DNA from 2 places in the Delftia deserti genome. Region 2 is predicted to be linked to the other one. Evidence: riboswitches for the same ligand, from Rfam matches in the RefSeq annotation. Region 2 holds a riboswitch; the other holds the start of a gene.
The links. A riboswitch is a leader RNA that binds a small molecule or an ion and turns the genes downstream of it on or off. The one in region 2 is predicted to bind cobalamin.

Region 1 (3,334 bases), 4.8 Mb from region 2:
CTGACCGGCCCGATGCGGCCGGCTTTGTGCGTGCGGCGCTGACTGCTGCCCTGGCCCAGGCGCAGTCGCATCTGGCGGTTTTGGAGGGCGGTGGCAGCGATGCCGAGACCATCCACCAGCTGCGCGTGGCCCTGCGGCGCCTGCGCACCGTGCTGCGCGAATGCGCGGGGCTGGCGCCCGGCATGCGCGCCGAATGGGATGAGCCCCTGGCCCGGGCCTTTGCGCAGCTTGGCACGCTGCGCGACGCCGGCACCCTGGCCGACGTGGTGCGGCCGCTGCTGCAGGACGCCCATGCGCCCCTGTGCGAATGGACCGTGCCAGCTGCCGGGCAGGCCGACGCGGCCGCCGCGGTGCGCGAGCCGCAGTTCCTGCAGACGCTGGCCGAGATCCATGCGCTGGCGCAGGCACCCGCAGGAAAGCGGCAGCCCGGCCTGGCCAGCCTGTCTGCCGCAGGCACGCGCAAGTACCTGGTGCGGCGCCTGCAGCGCCTGCACCGCCAGGTGCTGCGCGATGGCCGGCACTTCGACCGCCTGCCGCTGGCGCAGCAGCACCGCGTGCGCAAGCGGCTCAAGCGCCTGCGCTACCTGGCGGACTTTGCGCAGGAATTCGCGCCCGGAATGTGGCCCGGCAAAAAGGGCCGGCGCTTTGCCGAGGCGCTGGTGCCCGCCCAGGACGCGCTGGGGCTGCACAACGACATGGCCGTGGCGGCCGCGCATTTCCATGCCGAGGCCGGCACGGACCCGCGCGCCTGGTTCGCCGCCGGCTACCTGCAGGCCCGCCTGGCCACCAGCGCGCGCAGCAGCCGCCGCGCGCTGCGGGCGCTGGCCCGCGTGCCGGGCTTCTGGGCTGGGCGCCATCAGCGATAATCCGCCGCTGGCGCGCCGGCGCGGTCCCTGGGCCGTGGCGGTGCGCTGTTGCTGAAGGTGCCCCATGCCGTTCGCCGGCCAGGGGTTCAACGGGAAGCAGGTGCGCGATGCCATCGAGATGGCCGCTCGCAATGCCTGCGCTGCCCCCGCAACGGTCAGCGGAATACAACTCCCCACGCTGGCGCGCCACCCACGGGTCACGCGCCGCAAGCCACTGTGTCCTCCTCGGGCATGGGAAGGCGGGGATGCCTGCCGCAGCGCGCCCATGATGCGCGCCGCAGCGTTCCGCAAGCCCGGATACCGGCCTTCTGCATTGCTTTCGGACGCCGCGGGAGTGCGCCTGTCCGGTCCGGCCCCAGCCTGCGCTGCCGTGGCCGGCTCCGGCGTGCGCGCTGTGCGGCGTGGTTCAGACGATAGGCCCCGCGGGTGAGTGGGGCAGTTGGGTTCAACGCATGCGCTTCGCTTCTTCGGCCGCCGATTCCTCCGGCCTTCTCTCTGTTCTTCCTCTTGTCTCCAGCCTGCGGCCCGCAGCGGCCGCCGTCCTGCTGGCCAGCTGCGCTGCAGCGGCCGGCGCCGCGCAGGAGCCGGCTTCCGGGCGATCCACGGACTCCGCCGACGATGCGCTGGATGCGGTCTTCGTGACCGCCACCGCGCGGCCCGAGGCGCGCAGCCGCATCGCGGGCACCACGCAGACCATCGACCGCGAGGCCATAGAGCGCTCCAGCGCGCGCTCGGTCACCGACCTGCTGGCCGAGAACGCCGTGGGCTTTCTCAGCGAATGGACGGCGGCCCAGACCTCGATGAACCTGCGCGGCGCCTCCACCGACGGCCAGGGGCGCGACTTCCGCAGCCAGGTGCTGGTGCTGGTCAACGGCCGGCGCGCGGGCACGGCCAACCTGTCCAAGCTCAGCCCCTCGGATGTGGAGCGCATCGAGATCGTGCGCGGCCCGTCCTCGGTGATCTACGGCAGCCAGGCCATGGGCGGGGTGGTCAACATCATCATGAAGAACGGAGCTACGGCGCCTGGCACGCGCGCCCAGGTCCAGGCCGGTTCATGGGACCTGTGGCGCACCGATGCGCAGACGGCCGGCGCCAATGACCGCTTCGACTGGTACTTCGGCGTGAGCGCAGGCGGGCGCGGCGACTACGAGTCGGGCGATGGCGGCACGCGCATGGAGAACACGGGCTGGAAGCGGCGCGGCGCCAGCGGCGCCCTGGGCTGGCAGCTGCACGAGCTGCACCGCGTGGAGCTGCAGCTGCGCACGGACGGCATCTACAACGCGGGCTTTCGCGGATCGGGCGCCAATATCCACAGCCGCGACAACCGCAGCAACCGCTCGCTGGACCTGACCTACGAGGGCGCACTGCCCGGCCAGCGCCTGAGCTGGACGACCCACCTCTACAGCCTGGTCGATACCGATGAGTTCAACTGGGCATCGCCCGTGATCCGCTCGGGCAACAGCGCCGTGCCCGGCACGGCGCGCGACTACAACCACCGCCAGCTGGACGCCACGGGCCTGCGCTTTCAGCCGCGCCTGCGTGTCAGCCAGACCAATGACCTGCTGATGGGCTTTGACTGGGAGCGCAGCAAGCTGCGCTCCGACCGCCTGCGCGTGGCCATGCCGGGCGGCCCCGCGGGCCAGGTCGCGCCCTACGACAACAACCAGACCGAGCAGGTGCATGCGCTGTACTTCGAGGACGCGCAGACCCTGCTTGATGATCGCCTGACCCTGCGTGCCGGCCTGCGCAAGACCTGGGGCACGACGCGTTTCGACGATACGCCCAACCTGGCCCTGGCCCAGGCCAGCACGCGCGACTACGACAACCACACCTGGTCGGCCGGCGCCACCTGGAAGGCCACGGACCGGCTCACGCTGCGCGCCGCGGCCTCCACGGGTTTCCGCGCGCCCACGGCCACCGAGCTGGCCTCGGACTTCACGGCCGTCGGCGGTGGCCGCACCTTCGGCAACCCCAACCTCAAGCCCGAGACCAGCCGCCAGATCGAGGTCGGCGCCGCGCTGCAGCAGCCCGGCTGGCGCGTGGATGCGGCCCTGTTCCAGAACACCATCAGCGACCGCATCATCACCGTCTCGCGCGGGGCCACGACCAACACCTCGGACTACGCCAACAACGCGGCCGACATCGTGGCGCGCGGCCTGGAAATGCAGGCCGACATGGACCTGGCGCGGGCGCTGGACCTGACGGGCCACCAGCTCAAGGCCTGGGCTGGCGGCTACTACCACTTCAGCATGCGGGACAAGGGCTCGGCCGCCTCCGCCAATACCGACAAGGTGCAGCGCATGTACCGCTACGAGGCCTCGGCCGGCGTGCGCTACGGGCGCGGCAGCGGGCGGCTGCAGGGCGACTGGAGCCTGCAGCTGTCCACGCTGCTGCGCGGTCCCATGTGGTACGACACGGAAGAGGCGCTGCTCATCCCGCAGGGCGAGCCCAGCAGCACCTTCATCCAC
Region 2 (3,334 bases):
ATGCCTGCCTCATCAACCAGTACCTGCCCGGCACCCGGCTTTCCCTGCACCAGGACCGCGACGAGCGCGATCTGGGCGCGCCCATTGTCTCGGTGTCCCTGGGCATGCCGGCCACTTTTCTGTTTGGAGGACTGGCGCGGGCGGACAGCACGGCCAGGGTGCCGCTGCAGCATGGCGACGTGGTGGTCTGGGGCGGTGTGGATCGGCTGCGCCACCACGGCGTGTTGCCGCTCAAGGACCAGCCTCACCCGCTGCTGGGCGGGCGGCGCATCAATCTCACATTTCGCAAGGCGGGCTGAATGGTTGGACGGTCTGAAATGGATAGGCTCAACAGCCAGGATCGCTTCGCCCGCCTGGATTGGGCGCGGATTGCCGCTGAGCTCGACGCCGAAGGCCATGCCCTGCTGCCGCAGCTGCTGACTGCGGATGAAAGCCGCGCCTTGGCCCGCGAGGCGGCCGCCGTGCCTGGCCTGCCGCCCTCCGTGCAGGCATGGCGCCCGGTGCTGTACGGGCATCTGCTGGCCCTGGCCAACCGCTGGCGCGAACACATGGGCATGCAGCCTGAGTTGCCAGGCTGCTTCGAGGATTTCATGCGTCCGGGCCGGCAAGCCGGCCAGACCCAGCCACAGCCACATCTGCTGCGCGTGCCGGAAGCGGGCCATGCCCCGCTGCGCTCGTACGGCGAAGGTGCGGCGGTGTTTCCGCTGCAGCTGGTGCTGCTGCTGTCCCGGCCGGGCCAGGATTTCGAGGGCGGCGAATTCGTGATGACCGAGCAGCGCCCGCGCATGCAATCGCGCCCCATGGTGCTGCCGCTGGGCCTGGGGGATGCGGCCATCATCGCCACAGGGCCGCGCCCGGTGCGCGGTGCGGCAGGCTTTTACCGCGTGCACCTGCGGCATGCCATCAGCCGCGTTCACCGTGGCGAGTGGCTGGGTCTGGAGCTGCTTTTGCACGACGTGCCCCAGGCGCCAAAGGCTCTGCAAACAGGCCGCTGGCTATAATGCCGCGCCTGCAAAGGCATCCGTGCAACAGGTGTCCGCATGCCAGCCATGGGGATGAAACGGGAACAAGGTGACTGCCAGCAAATGCTTTTTGCGCTGCCGGCACAGGCCTTGGCTGCCCCCGCAACGGTAAACAAGTCAAGGCGCTCCATGCCTGTCCCGCCAGTCTCCGCAACCCTGCGGAGGGGCGATGACAGGCTGTCACTGGTTCATGGCGTGGTCTGCAACATGCAGCTTTTCGCGGGTGGATTGGGAAGACGGGGCGCTGGGCGCAAGGCATGTCCTTGCGCCGCTTGTGAGCCCGGAGACCGGCCTGCTGCGTTTCCCGCCTGCTGTGCAGGCGTTTTCTTGACTGTCTGCGGGGTGCGGATGGCAACGCCCTGCTCCCCTTTCTTCCACGCTGGCTGGAGAGGCGGCAGTGCCTTGCTTTCGCATCAGACGGTCGAAGACCGATGTTCGAAATGCATTCCTCCTTTTCCAGCGTTTCCAGCGCTCGCGCTGCCCAGTCCCTTTCCGTGCGGCTGAGCCCGCTGGCCCTGGCCTGCGCCTTCATCTGCCTGCCGGCGCAGGCTCAAACACAAACGCCCACCCCAACGCCGCCATCAACCGCCCTGCCCGAGGTCCAAGTCACCGGCCAGGCCGAACGCATCGGCCAGCAACTGGCCCAGCCTGCGCGCTCTGCCAGCCATACCGGAGTCTCCAACCAGGAAGTGCCGGCCAGCGTGGACGGCGTCTCCGCCGAGCAGATGCAGGAGCGCGGCGACTACGCCCTGGTGGACGCCGTCACGCGCACCGTGGGCCTGACGTCCAGCAGCACGCCGGGCAACGGTGGCCTGTCCTTCAGCAGCCGCGGCTTTGCGGGTGTCAATTCCGTGGGCGTGGCCGAAGACGGCATGGTGCTGGGCGTGGCCGCGGGCACCACGGCCTATCCGGGTGACAGCTGGGGCTACGAGCGCATCGACGTGCTGCGTGGGCCGGCCTCGCTGATGTATGGCAGCGGCACCATGGGCGCCACCGTCAACGCCATCCGCAAGCAGCCCAGCCGCACCAGCTCGGCCGAGGTGCTGCTGGGCGCGGGCACGGACGACACGCTGCGCCTGGGCCTGGGCGTGACCGGCGCCCTGGGCGCCTATGCCAGCTACCGCATCGACAGCTACACCGCCCGCAGCGCAGGCGAGCGCGATCTGGACCAGTCGCGCAACGGCAAGTTCATGAGTACGCTGCGCTTGGAGCCCACCAGCGACCTGCAGATCGACCTGATCGCCGACCGCAGCGTGCAAAAGCCCAGCCGCTACTGGGGCACGCCGGGCCTGGACGGCAAGGTGGTGGAGTCGCTGCGCGACCGCAACTACAACGCCGAAGACAGCGTGCTGCGCTATGCCGACGAGCGCCTGCGCGCCAAGGTGCAATGGAAGGCCAATGACTGGCTGACGGTGCGCAACGAGCTGTACCACGTGCAGTCCGACCGCCACTGGCGCAACATCGAGGCCTATGCGCTCAACCCCGCCACCTGGACCGTGGGCCGCTCCGACTACCTGGAAATCCTGCACGACCTGGAGCAGACCGGCAACCGCCTGGGCCTGAACGTGGACCGGGGGGCGCACAAGATCGCCATGGGCTGGGAGGCCGCGCGCATCAACCTGCGGCTGTCCAACAATTCGCCCTATGGCGGCTCGTCCACGGTCTCGGCCTGGGATCCCGTGCACGGCAGCTGGGCCAGCCCCGATGCCACGGCAGCCAAGACAGAAACCGGCGTGACCCAGCACGCGCTGTACCTGGAGGACGCCTGGCGCATCAGCAACCGCTGGCTGGCCATGGCCGGCCTGCGCCGCGATGTCTACAGCTTTGCCAGCCACTCCCTGGTGGGCGGCACGGACTTCGACAAGACGCTGGCCGCCACGTCATGGCGCCTGGGCCTGACCTATGAGCTGGCCCGCAACACCCATGTCTACGGCCAGCTCAGCTCCGGCCACGATCCCGTCAACAGCCTGGTTTCGCTGAACCTGGCCAATACCGCCTATGCCTTGAGCAAGGGCCGCCAGGCCGAGATCGGCATCAAGCAACAGGTGGCGAACGGGCGCGGCGAGTGGACGCTGGCCGTGTTCGACATCAAGAAGGACAACATCATCACGCGCGACCCGGACCGCCCGGCCATCTCCATCCAGGGCGGCAGCCAGTCCTCGCGCGGGGCGGAAGCCACCGCCGCCTTCCAGGCCACGCCCGCCCTGCGCCTGGAGGGCAACCTGTCCTATGTCGATGCCCAGTTCGACAAGCTCATCGAGGCCGGCGGCAACCGCGCCGGCAACCGTCCGCAGAACGTGGCCAAGACCACG

Region 1: another riboswitch for cobalamin. It lies ahead of ACFPFG_RS23105 (TonB-dependent receptor); the one in region 2 lies ahead of ACFPFG_RS00415 (TonB-dependent receptor).

Annotation. Positions count from the first base shown of each region.
Region 1 covers NZ_JBHSIH010000001.1:4,839,130-4,842,463, forward strand. The annotation lists gene ACFPFG_RS23100 (CHAD domain-containing protein) at 1-866, shown strand, start outside; cobalamin riboswitch at 905-1,189, shown strand; gene ACFPFG_RS23105 (TonB-dependent receptor) at 1,319-3,334, shown strand, end outside.
Region 2 covers NZ_JBHSIH010000001.1:83,386-86,719, forward strand. The annotation lists gene alkB (DNA oxidative demethylase AlkB) at 1-299, shown strand, start outside; gene ACFPFG_RS00410 (2OG-Fe(II) oxygenase) at 318-1,001, shown strand; cobalamin riboswitch at 1,014-1,332, shown strand; gene ACFPFG_RS00415 (TonB-dependent receptor) at 1,454-3,334, shown strand, end outside.